Regions from separate parts of the Cerasibacillus sp. genome, predicted to be linked through region 2. Evidence: riboswitches for the same ligand, from Rfam matches in the RefSeq annotation. Region 2 holds a riboswitch; each other region holds the start of a gene.
What was found. A riboswitch is a leader RNA that binds a small molecule or an ion and turns the genes downstream of it on or off. The one in region 2 is predicted to bind S-adenosylmethionine.

Region 1 (4,992 bases), on a different contig from region 2:
CAACCATACGTGCCAATAACCATTTGTGGTAACTTCATTGATGCCATGAGCTGACCTCGTTTATCTGGGTAAACAAAGACGTCTATTTTGTCACCTATTGCTAACTCTTCCGTCACTTCTTGATCAACAAGAACGACCTCTGTCTCACCTTTTTGGAGTACATATCCAGTTTCAGCTTTTTGCGAAACAGTCATCATTTGTATTGTGCCAATTTGGATTGAATGCATCTTAAACCTTCTTTCTATGTTCACAGATTGATTACTTGTTACTTTATCTCTTTGAAAGTAACATATCCATGTCGCTTTTCCAAATTTTTATGCAAATGAATGTTCTTTTTTCCAAGTTCAATTACTTTACAGGGATACTACTATACGTATTATAATTATTGTGTAATTAAATTTAGCTATAAGGAGCGATTTCGATGACGGAACAACTTAGTCCAAGGCTTCAGGACTTTCTAAAAGGCGTTAAAAAGCTTTATATCAATGGAAAGTTCGTAGATTCTGTTTCAGGAAAGACATTTAAGTCATATAATCCAGCAACAGGGGACGAGATTGCTGAAGTGGCTGAAGCAGGTACAGAAGACGTTGATCTAGCGGTTAAGGCAGCAAGGGAAGCTTTCGACAACGGTCCCTGGTCAACGATGGGGACGGCCGAAAGAAGTCGCATTATTTATAAACTCGCTGACTTAATGGAAGAGCATAAACTTGAGCTCGCCCAACTAGAAACACTAGATAACGGAAAACCAATTCGCGAAACAATGAATGCGGATGTTCCTCTATCCATTGAACATTTCCGTTATTATGCAGGATGGGCGACTAAAATTGTCGGTCAAACCATTCCTGTACAAGGGAATTATTTTAACTATACTCGGCATGAGCCAGTTGGAGTTATTGGGTCTATTATTCCTTGGAACTTCCCACTAATGATGGCAGCATGGAAACTTGGTGCATCACTTGCTACAGGATGTACAGTTGTTATGAAACCGGCGATGAATACACCACTATCTGTCTTATATTTAGCAAAATTGGCAAGAGAAGCAGGCTTCCCTGATGGGGTCATTAATATTCTTCCTGGTAGTGGACGTTCTGTTGGACAAGCACTTGTTGATCATCCACAAGTGAATAAGATTGCCTTTACGGGATCAACACCTGTTGGTAAATCCATTATGAAATCAGCAGCAGACACAATGAAACGTGTCACACTGGAATTAGGTGGAAAATCACCAAATATTATTCTACCTGATGCTGATTTATCAAAAGCAATCCCTGGTGCTCTTCAAGGTATTATGTTCAACCAAGGACAAGTATGTAGTGCAGGAAGCCGTATTTTCATTCAAAAAGATATGTACGACAATGTCTTAGCTGAATTAGAAAACCATGCCAAACAAATTAAGCAAGGTAATGGTTTAGATAAAGAAACGACAATGGGACCATTAATTTCTGCACAACAACAAAAAACAGTCACAGACTATATTGAAAAAGGACTCCAAGAAGGAGCAGAGTTAGTAACTGGTGGGCATATCCCATTTGAAAATGGTTATTTCGTTGCACCAACAATTTTCGCTAACGTTGATAATAAAATGACGATAGCCCAAGAGGAAATATTTGGACCGGTTGTAGCTGCTATTCCTTTTGATAATATGGACGATTTAGTTGTTAAAGCGAATGACTCAGATTTCGGTTTAGCTGCAGGAATTTGGACAGAGAATTTACGCGATGCCCATTACCTAGCACACAACTTAAAGGCCGGGACAGTCTGGATTAACACATATACTGCTTTTGATGCTGCGGCACCATTTGGTGGATACAAACAATCTGGAATCGGACGTGAAATGGGTAGTTACGCTTTAGATAACTATACGGAAGTTAAATCTGTATGGGTGAATTTAGATAAATAAGTTTTAAGAGGAGGCTTTTCCTCCTCTTTTTATTTAATTGACTTGTCTCAATCATTTTATTTTACAAAAGACCTTGACTTTCTATTCTTTTCGGCTTAGACTAGCATATAAATCTTTTTATAAAATTAAATACTTGATCATTTCTTATCAAGAGAGATTGAGGGACAGGCCCGATGACATCTCGGCAGCAGATTCTATTTAAGAAAACTGTGCCAATTCCTGCAAATACGTTCGTATTTGAAAGATGAGAAGAATGATTCTTTTACTAGAATCCCTCTTTTCTTACTTGATAAGAAAAGGGGGATTTTTAATTAACAACATGAATGAACGTAAGGGGGACCTGTTGATGATTGAGTTTAGAAATGTATCTAAGACATTTACATCTGGTAAACGGAAAGTACATGCCGTAAACGATGTATCACTGACCGTTGAAGAAGGTGATATCTTCGGCATTATCGGATTCAGTGGAGCAGGAAAGAGTACGTTATTACGGCTCGTTAATATGTTAGAGCGTCCGTCTTCTGGATCTGTCCATATTCAAGGGGTTGATATTTCGAAGTTATCGCAAAGAGAATTACGACAACGCCGGCAAAATATCGGTATGATCTTTCAAAACTTTAATTTGTTCAATGCACGGACAGTTGCTGGGAATGTGGCTTATCCATTGAAGCTAGTGGGTACGCCAAAACAGGAGCGCGAAAAACGCGTGATGGAACTACTCCGTTTTGTCGGACTAGAAGATAAAGCGAAAGACTTTCCAGATCAATTATCAGGGGGACAAAAGCAGCGTGTCGGCATTGCACGTGCTCTCGCTAATTCACCGGATATACTCATTTGTGATGAGGCGACATCAGCACTTGATCCCGATACGACCGCTGACATTTTAAAATTATTAAAAAACGTTAACCGCGACCTTGGAATCACGATTTTACTCATTACACATGAAATGAACGTTATTCAGCAAATTTGTAATAAAGTAGCGGTGATGGAGAAGGGGGAAGTGATTGAAACAGGGGATGTGTTTGAGACCTTTACTAATCCGAAGCATCCTACGACAAAGCGCTTTGTTCAATCTGTACAACAAGATTTACCATCGAAACATATTTTAGAAAAATGGCAGTCAAATGGTGGAGAAACTCTATATCGAATAATTTTCAAAGGAGACATTACAAACGAACCGATTCTATCAACAGTTACAAGGAAACATGGTGTTGATTTCAATATTGTTTATGGATCTGTTCGAGAATTACAGGATAAATTATTCGGTAATTTATTGATTTCATTTACTGGAAATAAAGAAGCCATTAACCAAGTCTTACAAGAATTAGAAGAACTCGTTGACATCAAGGAGGTTACAAAAGATGAAAGTGGATTGGTCTAGTTTTTGGCCACAAATCGTTGAAGCAACTGGACAGACGATTACGATGGTCGTTATGACACTCATTTTTGGGTCAATTATTGGCATTACGGTTGGACTCTTACTATTTGTAACGAGGGAAAACAATATTTTAGAAAATAAGCTTGTTTTTCAAGTATTAAACATCATTATTAATATCATTCGCCCGATCCCGTTTATTATTTTCATTGTCGCGATTTCACAGTTAACACGGCTTGTTGTCGGGACGACGATTGGAACAGTGGCAGCAATTTTTCCAATGACGATTGTAGCTAGTTTTACGATTGCCAGAGTCGTAGAAAATAACCTCGTTAGTATTGACCCTGGCGTGATTGAAGCAGCACAAGCGATGGGGGCAAGTCCATTACGAATCATATTTACTGTGTTAATTCCAGAGGCATTAGGGCCACTCATTTTAGGGCTAACCTTTGTTTCTGTTGGTTTGATTGATTTCTCAGCAGTAGCAGGAACTGTCGGTGGCGGGGGACTAGGTCATATTGCCATGACTTATGGTTACCAACGATTTGACGGGACAGTCATGCTTGTTACTGTCTTAATCCTAATTGTCATGGTTCAGTTGGCCCAATGGATTGGAAACACTTTATCTAAACTTGTTATGCGACGTTAATTATCGGAAAACACACTAAAAAAACATAAAAACAAAGGGAGCGTATCAACATGAGAAAGTTTTTAGTCTTTTTATCAATGATTGCTGTATTATTTTTAGTAGCCTGCTCAGGAGATGACAATGCAGGGGATTCAGGAGACAAAGTGAAAGTGAAAATCGGGGTTAATGGTGCAGATGGTGAACTTTGGCCGATTTTAAAAGAAAAAGCAGCCAAAGAGAACATTGAAATTGAATTAATCGAATTTCAAGATTACACACTCCCGAACAATGCGTTAGCACAAGGGGATCTTGATATGAATGCTTTTCAACATATTGCATTTCTTGGGCAGTATGTCAAAGAAAGTGGCGAAGATATTGTACCCATCGGATCAACGATGTTAGCACCGATGGGATTATATTCCGAAAAAATCAAAGACGTGTCAGAGCTACAAAAAGGAGATAAAATCGCCATTCCAGATGATCCATCAAATCAAGCGCGGGCACTTCGTCTTCTTGAAGGAGCCGATTTAATTACATTAGCCGATGATTTCGGTATGTTTGGTGACCCGTCACAAGTCGTTGACAATCCATTAAACTTGGAGATTATTCCAATGACAGCCCAACAAACACCACGTGTCTTACCTGATGTCGCAGGCTCAATCATTAATAATGGAATAGCTGGTCAAGCTGGCTTCTCACCAAATGAGGATCCAATCTTAAAAGAAGAAGTAACAGATGATAGTACACATCCATATGTTAACGTGCTTGCTGTTCGTAGTGAAGATAAAAACAATGAAACCTATTTACGTCTCGTAGAATTATATCAAGATGCAGATGTTGAAGAAGCGATTAAAAAAGATACAAATGATGGGGCTTTCCTTGTCAAATTAACATCGGAACAATTGGAAAAAGTCTTTGAAGACATGAAAAAATAAGGGGGATTTATATATGAGTATTGTTCAAGGCCAAGTGGAAAAGATTATTGCATCTGTTGAAACACATAAAGATAAATATATTAAAACGAGTCAAGTAATCCATGCACGTCCTGAAATCGGTAATGAGGAATACTTTGCTTGTGAAACACATACG
Region 2 (4,992 bases):
ATGATGGCTATTAAATTTTCCCATGTATCTTCTGCTAAAATAGGGTCTGTTGCAAATGAATTTTGGTTTTTATACCGTTCAATAGAAGTCGTTAAGATTTGTAAATCAACATCTTCAAAGTAGGGTTTAATGATATCAGCAATTTCTTCTGCTTCATGTGATTCAACCCATTTTTGTGCACGATATATCGCACGCGTGAATTGTTTAATGATTTCAGGATGTTCGTTTAAATAGCTTTGTTTCGCCATATAAACGGTATAAGGAACTTTTCCAGATTCTTCACCAAACGAGGCAATGACATGCCCTTTGCCTTCTTTTTCAAATACGCTTGCCGTTGGTTCAAAGAGCTGTACATACTCAGAATCTCCAGATACAAATGCACTTGGAATGTTTCCAAAATCAATGTTTTGTAATAATGTCAAATCATTATGAGGATCAATCTCATGCTTTTTTAAAACAAATTCACCGACCATTTGTGGCATGCCGCCTTTACGTTGACCTAAAAATGATTCACCTTTCAGATCTTCCCATGAAAAATGAGGTTTCGGACTTTTTGCGACTAAAAAGGTGCCATCTGTTTGCGTTAACTGAGCGAAGTTAACAGCATGGTCTTTTGGGTTTTGTGCGTATACATAAATAGATGTTTCCGAACCGACAAGAGCAATATCGGCCCCACCCGAAAGAAGCGTTGTCATTGTTTTATCGCCACCCCATGTCGTTTGTAATTGAATATCTAGTCCTTCATCTGAAAAAAATCCTTTTTCGATTGCCACATATTGTGGAGCATAAAAGAGTGAACGGGTGACTTCTGCGAGGTTAAGCTTCGTAAGCGCTTGATCATTTGATTGGCACGAAGAAAGTACAGTTAAAAAGAAAAGTGGCACAGCTATCATAAAAAAATGTCTCATTTTTATTATCCTTTCTAACAAGATATGTCACAAAACAGTTTATGCATGGAAAAAAGATGTGTGAACGCCTAGAAAGATATTTTTTGACAAAGGGATTGTTGATAAGTCATTACACAAATAAAAAAGAGCTCCCCAAAAGCCAAAAAGACTTTTTGGGCAGCTCTTTTCATATTTCATATTATAGTAAAATCCTCTTGGGATGAGGAAGCATAATTAATTAGGGCGATATATTGGACCAGCTTCTACAATATCATCACTTACATGGGCGAATTTTTGGAAGTTCTCATGGAATTTAACGGCTAGTTCTTTTGCAGTTTGATCATAAGCATCCTTATCTTCCCATGTGTTACGCGGGATGAGTACTTCGTCTGGAACGTTCATGATTGTTGTTGGAATGTCTAAGCCGAAAATGTCATCTTTAACTGTATCGACATCGTTCAGTTCACCTTTTAATGCAGCGTGAACCATTGCACGTGTATAGCTAAGATTCATTCGTTTTCCAACACCATATTTTCCACCAGTCCATCCTGTATTAACAAGGAATACTTTTGCTTGATGTTTATCAATTTTATCTCCAAGCATTTTTGCATATGTTACTGGAGCTAGTGGTAAGAATGGCTCTCCAAAGCAAGCTGAAAATGTTGCTTCTGGTTCAGTAATTCCTCTTTCAGTACCAGCTAATTTACTTGTGTAACCACTTAAGAAGTGATACATGGCTTGTTCTTTTGTTAAGCGACTGATTGGCGGTAGAACACCTGAAGCGTCAGCTGTTAAGAAAATAATTGTTTTTGGGTGACCTGCCATACTTGGTTTAGCAATGTTTTCTATATGTTCAATCGGGTATGCGACTCGCGTATTTTCGGTAAATGTAGTATCATCATAATCAGGTTCACGTGTTTCTTTATCAACTACGACGTTTTCTAACACAGATCCATAACGAATGGCATTATAGATCTCTGGCTCTTTTTCTTCGGATAGGTTGATACATTTTGCGTAGCAACCACCTTCGATATTGAAAACACCGTCTGGACTCCAACCGTGTTCATCATCACCGATTAATTGACGGTCTTTGTCAGCAGAAAGGGTTGTTTTTCCAGTCCCAGATAAACCGAAAAATAGAGCAACATCACCATCTTTACCGACATTTGCTGAACAGTGCATTGATAGAACGTCTTTCTGTGGGAGTAAGAAGTTCATCACTGAAAAAATGGACTTTTTAATTTCACCAGCATATTCAGTTCCACCGATTAACACAATACGATGTTTAAATGAAACCAATACAAATGCTTCTGAGTGAGTGCCGTCTACTTCAGGGTCTGCTTTAAATGATGGTGCAGAAATAACGGTGAACTCAGGTTCATGTGTTTTTAATTCCTCTGTTGTTGGACGAATAAATAGTTGTTTAGCAAAAAGATTTTGCCATGCGTACTCATTATATACTTTAATAGGTAATTGATATGATTTATCAGCACCTGCAAATCCATTGAGTGCAAATACTTCATCTTGTTTTTCTAAATAGTTAACGACTTTTTCCAATAGATTTAGAAATGTTGTTTCTTCAATTGGTTTGTTAACTTTGCCCCATTCAACAAGGTTGTCTGAAACGTCATCTTTCACGATGAATTTATCTTTTGGTGAACGCCCTGTATATTTACCAGTTGTTGCTTGAACTGCTCCAGTTGAAGTGAGAATACCTTCTTTGCGCGATACGATCTTTTCAACTAATTTTGGAGTAGAAAGATTATCCTGTAAATTAGGGAGATCTGAAAGACTTCGAATTGATTCTTGCACAATGCTCACGTTTAATTACCTGCCTTTTTATTAATTTAAGTTCATTTTTATTTAAATTATTATTCAACCTGAATAATAGTATAGCACATTTGAATCAATAGTCCATACTAATTAAAAGGATTATTTAAACTTTATATTAAATGTTAAAAAAGTTGACATAAACAAGGTGTTTCGCTACTATATTTTTGAACGGATACTCTTATTCAGAGTCGGTGGAGGGACAGGCCCTATGAAACCCAGCAACCATCACATAGTGAAAAGGTGCTAACCTGATGCAAGGGCATTGACCTTGAACAATAAGAGCGAAAGGCCACGTTATCCTTTCCTCACTATAAGGAAAGGATTTTCTTATTTATAGTGATATTTTGCGAGAATTGGAGTTCCGTACCATTTATATAAAGGGAGAATAAATCTCAATGAAGAAAAACCGTCGATTATTTACGTCAGAATCCGTAACAGAAGGCCATCCTGATAAAATTAGTGATCAAATATCAGATGCAATTTTAGATGAAATTCTGAAAAAAGATCCCAACGCAAGAGTAGCCTGTGAAACGATTGTTACGACTGGCATGGTTCTCGTTGCAGGGGAAATTACGACAGAGACATATGTCGATATTCCACAAGTTGTCAGACGTACCATTCGTGAAATTGGTTATACACGTGCTAAATATGGATTTGACGCTGACACATGTGCTGTTTTAACAGCGATTGATGAACAATCTCCTGACATTGCAAGTGGAGTTGATGAATCTTTAGAAGTTCGTGAAGGACAAGATTCAGACCGAAATTTAGATTTAATCGGAGCGGGAGACCAAGGTTTAATGTTTGGGTATGCATGTGATGAAACGGAAGAACTTATGCCTTTACCTATTTCGTTAGCTCATCAATTGGCAAAGCGTTTATCTGATGTACGTAAAGAAAAAATTGTTGATTATTTACGTCCAGATGGAAAAACCCAAGTTACGATTGAGTATGATGAAAATGACCAACCTATTCGAGTAGATACAATCGTTATATCTACTCAACATCATGAAGCAGTCACAAGAGAACAAATAGAACGTGATTTACATGAGCATGTTATTCGACCGATTGTTCCTGAACATTTACTAGATGAACAAACGAAATATTTTATCAACCCGACTGGTCGATTTGTTATTGGTGGTCCACAAGGAGATGCTGGCTTAACCGGAAGAAAAATCATTGTTGACACTTACGGTGGCTATGCGCGACACGGTGGAGGAGCATTTAGTGGAAAAGATGCAACTAAAGTAGACCGTTCAGCTTCTTATGCAGCGAGATATGTTGCTAAAAATATTGTTGCGGCTGGGCTTGCTAAATCATGTGAGGTTCAAATTGCTTATGCAATTGGTGTGGCAGAACCTGTATCTATTTCTGTTAATACATTTGGTACGGGAGAGGTCAGTGAAGAGAAACTCGTTGAAGCTGTTCGTGAAATATTTGATTTACGTCCCGCTGGCATCATCCAAATGCTTGACTTACAACGCCCGATTTTTAAAGATACAGCTGCATATGGTCATTTTGGCAGAACAGATGTCCAATTCCCTTGGGAGAAGATAGATAGGATAGAAGAACTGAAATCTTTTGTTATGTAGTATAAATATCACTGAATGATAATGAAACATATAAAAGGGCGGGTCGTGTAAAAGTGATCCGCCTTTTTTGTAAGAATCATATATTATTTTCTTTTGCTAAATTAGTGGACTCGCGATAGTACTTTCCTTTCTCTACATAAGATTCTCGAATACGTTTCATCTCCTCCAAATCTTTGTCAGTTAATTTCCGAATCACTTTAGCAGGACTTCCAAATGCCAACGTATATGGAGGAATCTTTTTACCAGGAGGAACGAGACTACCTGCACCTATAAAAGCATTCTCCCCGATTTCAGCTCCATCCAAAATAATAGATCCCATTCCGATAAGTGCATTTTTTCGAACAATACCGGAATGTAAGGTAACTTGATGCCCGATAGTGACATCATCTTCTACAATAACTGGAAGATTGGGACTCTGATGAATCATCGTTAAATCTTGGACGCTGACTCGTTTACCGATTTTCGTCGATGCGACATCACCGCGAATGACTGTTTTAAACCAAATGGTAGATTCTTCACCTATTTCAACATCACCGATAATCACTGCGTCTTTAGCAACAAAAGAACTGTCATGAATTTTTGGCTTATGATTTTTATATGAATGTATCATCTGTTTCTATCTCCTTTCTTTTGAATCGCAATAATAAATGGTGGTTTATTTTTTTGATTAATAAATCCAT
Region 3 (4,992 bases), on a different contig from region 2:
GTCCGCCTAGGAAAGGAAGGCCAAAAACCTGAATACTCAAGAACGACTTGGTTTGCCATGTTGTTTAGTGCTGGCATGGGAATTGGTTTAGTCTTCTGGGGAGCTGCTGAACCCCTTTATCATTATGCTAGTCAACCTCCGCTTTCAGAAGCAGGTACAGATCCTGCCTTAAAAGAATCCATGCGCTTTTCCTTTTTCCACTGGGGTATACATGCTTGGGCAATCTATGCACTTGTTGGACTGTCCCTCGCCTATTTTAATTTCCGTAAAAACCAACCCGGTCTCATTAGTGCAACATTGAGCCCAATACTAGGGAAGAATAATAAAGTCGCAAACGTTATTGATATTATTGCTGTGACAACGACTGTTATTGGAGTGGCAACAACACTAGGATTTGGTGCGGCACAAATAAATGGTGGCCTATCATTCTTAGCTGGTATTCCGAATAACTTTACGATGCAACTCGTTATTATCGCAATCGTGACTTGTTTATTTATCCTATCTGCCTGGTCTGGTTTAGGGAAAGGAATTAAGTATTTAAGTAATATTAATATGATTCTAGCCTTTATTCTACTATTGTTAGTGTTCTTAATAGGACCAACGTTGTTTATACTAAATTTCTTTACAGATACATTAGGTGCTTACATACAAAATATTATTCAAATGAGTTTTCGAATTGCACCATTACAGGCGGATCAACGCGAATGGATTAATGGATGGACCATCTTTTATTGGGCTTGGTGGATTTCATGGACACCATTTGTCGGTGTCTTTATTGCTCGCGTCTCAAAAGGGCGAACGATACGCGAATTTTTAGTCGGTGTTTTATTATTGCCTACCATTGTAAGTTTTATTTGGTTTACAGCTTTCGGAAGTACAGCCATCTCAGTACAGCAAACGGGTCTAACGGACTTAACCCAATTTGCCACTGAAGAAGTGTTATTTGCTGTTTTTGAGCACTTACCGTTCTCCACCATCCTATCAATTGTTGCGGTACTATTAATCGGGACATTCTTTATAACGTCTGCCGATTCAGCAACATTTGTTTTAGGTATGCAAACAACTTATGGTTCACTAACACCACCAAACTATGTCAAAATCACTTGGGGTATCATTCTTGCCTCTATGGCAGCGATTTTATTGTACAGTGGTGGACTACAAGCCTTGCAAAACGCCTTAATTATTGCCGCCCTACCTTTTTCAGTCATCATGATTTTAATGATGGTTTCCTTATCTAAATCACTCGCTAAGGAAAAACGAAAAATTGAAAAGGTAAGATATAGTCATCAACCGAAAAAGGTAAAAACATAAGAAAAGAGCATCAACATCCCAATTTTTCCGATTGGATGTTGATGCTTCATTTTTATTCCGTAATTATATAACTATCAAAGTTCTAATCTAACTCCCAACTAAACCAACTACCATGGCCGTCCGTTTCTCCAATTGTTTTATGATACTCCATTCCTTTAAGTATATAATCGAGATGAAGCTTCGTATCCCACATATTATTATACAGATGAAATATGTCTCTTCTTTTCCCAATATGTTTAATTTTTTCGATCAGTTTTAGTTTCTGATCATTTGGAATCTGATTAGCGACATGGGTATGAAATATACATATCGCAGTGTCTTTCGGCATTTCCATAGCAATCGCTTCTAACAATGCTATACCATCACCCTCTATCAGTTTGACGGGATTTTCTATAAATGTCTTTGCTGCCTGTTCAAATAATTGACGTCTTTCCTGGTGCTCCGGCCAAATAAGCGCTTTTAGCCATAAATAATCTTCCGGATGATCCAAGCGACTCACATGCAGATCGAGCCCAACTTTCGTTTTAACCGGTGGACTTTCTTCTAATAAATGCGGCATATTTTCCCCTTTAATCGTTGATGTAATATGTACATCTGACGATTGATTCCCATACACTTGAGGATTCCCATATGAATAACTGTACTGATCCCATAGAAGTTGAAGACCTGCACTCGTCCCAATTTCTATTAAGGATAATGGCCTTTTTACAATGTTATAGATGTAACAAAAACTTGGATACAGATAACCAGAACGCCTCACCTCATTCGTCTGAACCAGTTTAGTGGATAAAATCGAAATCATTTCATCTCGATAAGTTCGACAAAAGTCCTTGAAAGGAAGAAAAGATTCTTCTTTTGCTTTAGGCTCCTGTACAATACTCACATAATATTCCTTTAATGAATGGTTACTCCCTTTTAGCAATAAATAATGGACAGCACCGAATAGTAAATTAGGGATTGGTTGCCCTTTTCTCGCATGCATACATAATTCAAGGATGTCATCATCTTTTGCTATTTTTCTAGACAAAAAATCATACAACGGGCTTGACCCTTTACATTCATTTGCGGCAAATTTTTTAAACCACTTAGATATAGAAGATTTACCCAATATAAACACCCCTTATTTTAAAAAATGAAACGAATCACTGCCATACTCACAACACCTAATGCCACTGTTAAAAATAAACTTTTTGTCCAAACGGCTATCAGAACGGTTGGAATAAAAGCAAATACATACGGAAGATTAAATGTAACTGCCCTACTATCCCCTTGTTCAAACAGATTTGTAAATACAAGCGCACTTAATATACATACTGGCACAAACGTTAACCATTTTAAGATTACTTTAGGTAATTGAATATTTTTTACAAAAAGAAACGGAATAATGCGCGGTAGCCATGTCACAAGGCCACTGCCAATAATAATCCAAAACAAATAGGAATTAATTGTCATTTATCCATCCACACTCCTAACGTCGCGACAAATAGAGTTGCTATGAGAACGGTTATATGCGTTGAAAAAAAATTTAATAGAATATAAACCGTTATGAACATGATAATGATGAGTTTTAAGTACATATTTAACTTTGATTTATTTGTTTCAGATAACTGTAAAACGAGTAAGGCGATAAACATCGCGACCAGCGCAAAGTCTAACCCCCATTTCTCCACATCGGTAATCCAATGTCCAAAATAACCGCCCGCTACACAAGCGATGATCCATGACACATATGCGGTAACATTTAAACCATCTAGCCATCTACCATAAATTTTTTTACTTTTCATCGCTTCGGTAACAGCAACACCAAACGTTTCGTCAGTCAACAATGTACCGAACCCAATATTTCGTAATGTCGAATATCTCGTGACATAAGGAGCAATTGATAAGCTCATTAAAAAGTGGCGCAGATTGACAACAAAAACAGTAAAAACAATAGATAATGCTGGCGTGTTTGTCACTAATAAAGCGCATAAAATAAATTGTGCTGCACCAGCATAAATAAAGATAGCAACTAACGCTACTTCTAGTAAACTAAGTCCTGTTACTGTGCCAACGACACCGAAAGCAAAACCAATACTTAAATAGCCGAGTAAAGTCGGAATACAGTCTTTTACTCCTTGGATAAAAGCGTTTTTACTTTGATAGCTAACTGCTTCTTGTTGCATGTAAATCCCCCTATTTTTCTCTTTTATAGATAAAAAACCTCTTCTCATTATAAGAAGAGGTAGACGAATGCCTGTCTTGTTGCTTGCTCTTCTTATCTTCTACGATTAACGTATCTGGAATTGGCACATCGCTTAAACGCTGTTGCCGAGGTTTCTCTGGGCCAGTCCCTCCACCTCTCTTGATAAGAACGGATTAGAATATTCTTTTTATTTTATCCTTAAAATTAAGGATAGTCAAATTAGTCTATAATTTGGAGTCTGTCTAGTATTTACGGGAGCTTCTCCCATCTGTTTGCTTCCCAATCAATACTTTAATTATAACCCCACAAACATTTAACTCATACTATAATTTGTAATGTATATATGAACTTGCTAAAAAAAACCCTAGTGATTCATACAGATTCAGCGCGCGTTGGTTATTTTCATCGACACAAAGCTGAATGTGAGAAAACTCATCTTGTTCAGTCTCTTTTACAATCGATGCAAATAGTAACTTTGACAAACCTTGCCCTTGAAATGCCCCATCAATTGCAATATATTCTAGAGAAACATGTTTATCGGTTGTAGACTTTTCAAGATAGGCATAACCAGCTAATTGATGATTCTTAATCAGTAGATATAAGTTATTTTCTCGATTTATTCGCTCTAATATATCATCAATAGAATAATACGTACCCGGAAAATAACGGTGATGAAGATTGACTAAAGCCGTATAATAATTTTGAGACAATGTCTCTACTTTTATCACTTGAACATTATTTGGTAATCGTATATTTGAAAAAGAGCGGTTACTTATTTTGAATTCTAAGTTATCATGCTGCCTAATCCGATCCGCCTTTACATAATCCTCCAAAAAGTTTATCGCTAGCTGGTTATGTGCTCCAATGAAAAAATTGTAATTTAATTTTAAAGGGTGGAGATGTTCCATCGCATACACCCATAGGTTATATACTTTATCAAGGCCTATATGTTTATCTAAAAAAGGTCCCCAAACCTCAACATATTTATCGCGAGTGCTAATATCAAAAGCAAAACATGTAAAAACATCATCTTCTTCATACGTATAAATCGATTCTTCTAATGGTAAATCCGAAAAATCATATAATAACGTTTCTCTAACCTCTTCATACCCATCGCCAACAAAGCCAACTTGATAAGATTCAGAGTTATTACAACCAACAATTAGATTAATCACATTTTGTAACTGGCTACGATCGTAAGGTTTATACATTTGACTCCTCCATTAATTGCGATTCCATAAATTTCATGTTATTTATCAAAATCATATTCGTTAATTCAATACCGATCATGATGTAGACAAGCATCTTACTATAAATATTTATAGAGTATCTCTGCAAACGATGTCTAGTAAAAATTATACAGTAAACAGGCAATAAAACAATAATTGCATTTAGGTTAACTCTTCTTTATATTTATTTTATAACTCAAATAAGGTATACTGTAGATAAAAATTCATAATATAATAAAAGACCGCTCCATGCGGGAACATGGAACG

Region 1: another riboswitch for S-adenosylmethionine. It lies ahead of VIG73_RS00505 (methionine ABC transporter ATP-binding protein); the one in region 2 lies ahead of metK (methionine adenosyltransferase).
Region 3: another riboswitch for S-adenosylmethionine. It lies ahead of VIG73_RS04265 (AzlC family ABC transporter permease); the one in region 2 lies ahead of metK (methionine adenosyltransferase).

What each region holds. Positions count from the first base shown of each region.
Region 1 is NZ_DATBTY010000003.1:65,467-70,458, forward strand. It holds gene VIG73_RS00495 (CvfB family protein) at 1-227, opposite strand, end outside; gene VIG73_RS00500 (aldehyde dehydrogenase family protein) at 422-1,900, shown strand; SAM riboswitch class I at 2,042-2,151, shown strand; gene VIG73_RS00505 (methionine ABC transporter ATP-binding protein) at 2,247-3,281, shown strand; gene VIG73_RS00510 (methionine ABC transporter permease) at 3,262-3,924, shown strand; gene VIG73_RS00515 (MetQ/NlpA family ABC transporter substrate-binding protein) at 3,975-4,838, shown strand; gene VIG73_RS00520 (M20 family metallopeptidase) at 4,852-4,992, shown strand, end outside.
Region 2 is NZ_DATBTY010000073.1:266,984-271,975, forward strand. It holds gene VIG73_RS13300 (ABC transporter substrate-binding protein) at 1-908, opposite strand, end outside; gene pckA (phosphoenolpyruvate carboxykinase (ATP)) at 1,122-2,708, opposite strand; SAM riboswitch class I at 2,896-3,002, shown strand; gene metK (methionine adenosyltransferase) at 3,116-4,312, shown strand; gene VIG73_RS13315 (gamma carbonic anhydrase family protein) at 4,389-4,922, opposite strand; gene VIG73_RS13320 (class I SAM-dependent methyltransferase) at 4,919-4,992, opposite strand, start outside.
Region 3 is NZ_DATBTY010000024.1:74,350-79,341, reverse strand. It holds gene VIG73_RS04280 (glycine betaine uptake BCCT transporter) at 1-1,311, shown strand, start outside; gene VIG73_RS04275 (DUF2332 domain-containing protein) at 1,394-2,422, opposite strand; gene VIG73_RS04270 (AzlD domain-containing protein) at 2,437-2,763, opposite strand; gene VIG73_RS04265 (AzlC family ABC transporter permease) at 2,760-3,476, opposite strand; SAM riboswitch class I at 3,566-3,665, opposite strand; gene VIG73_RS04260 (GNAT family N-acetyltransferase) at 3,820-4,707, opposite strand.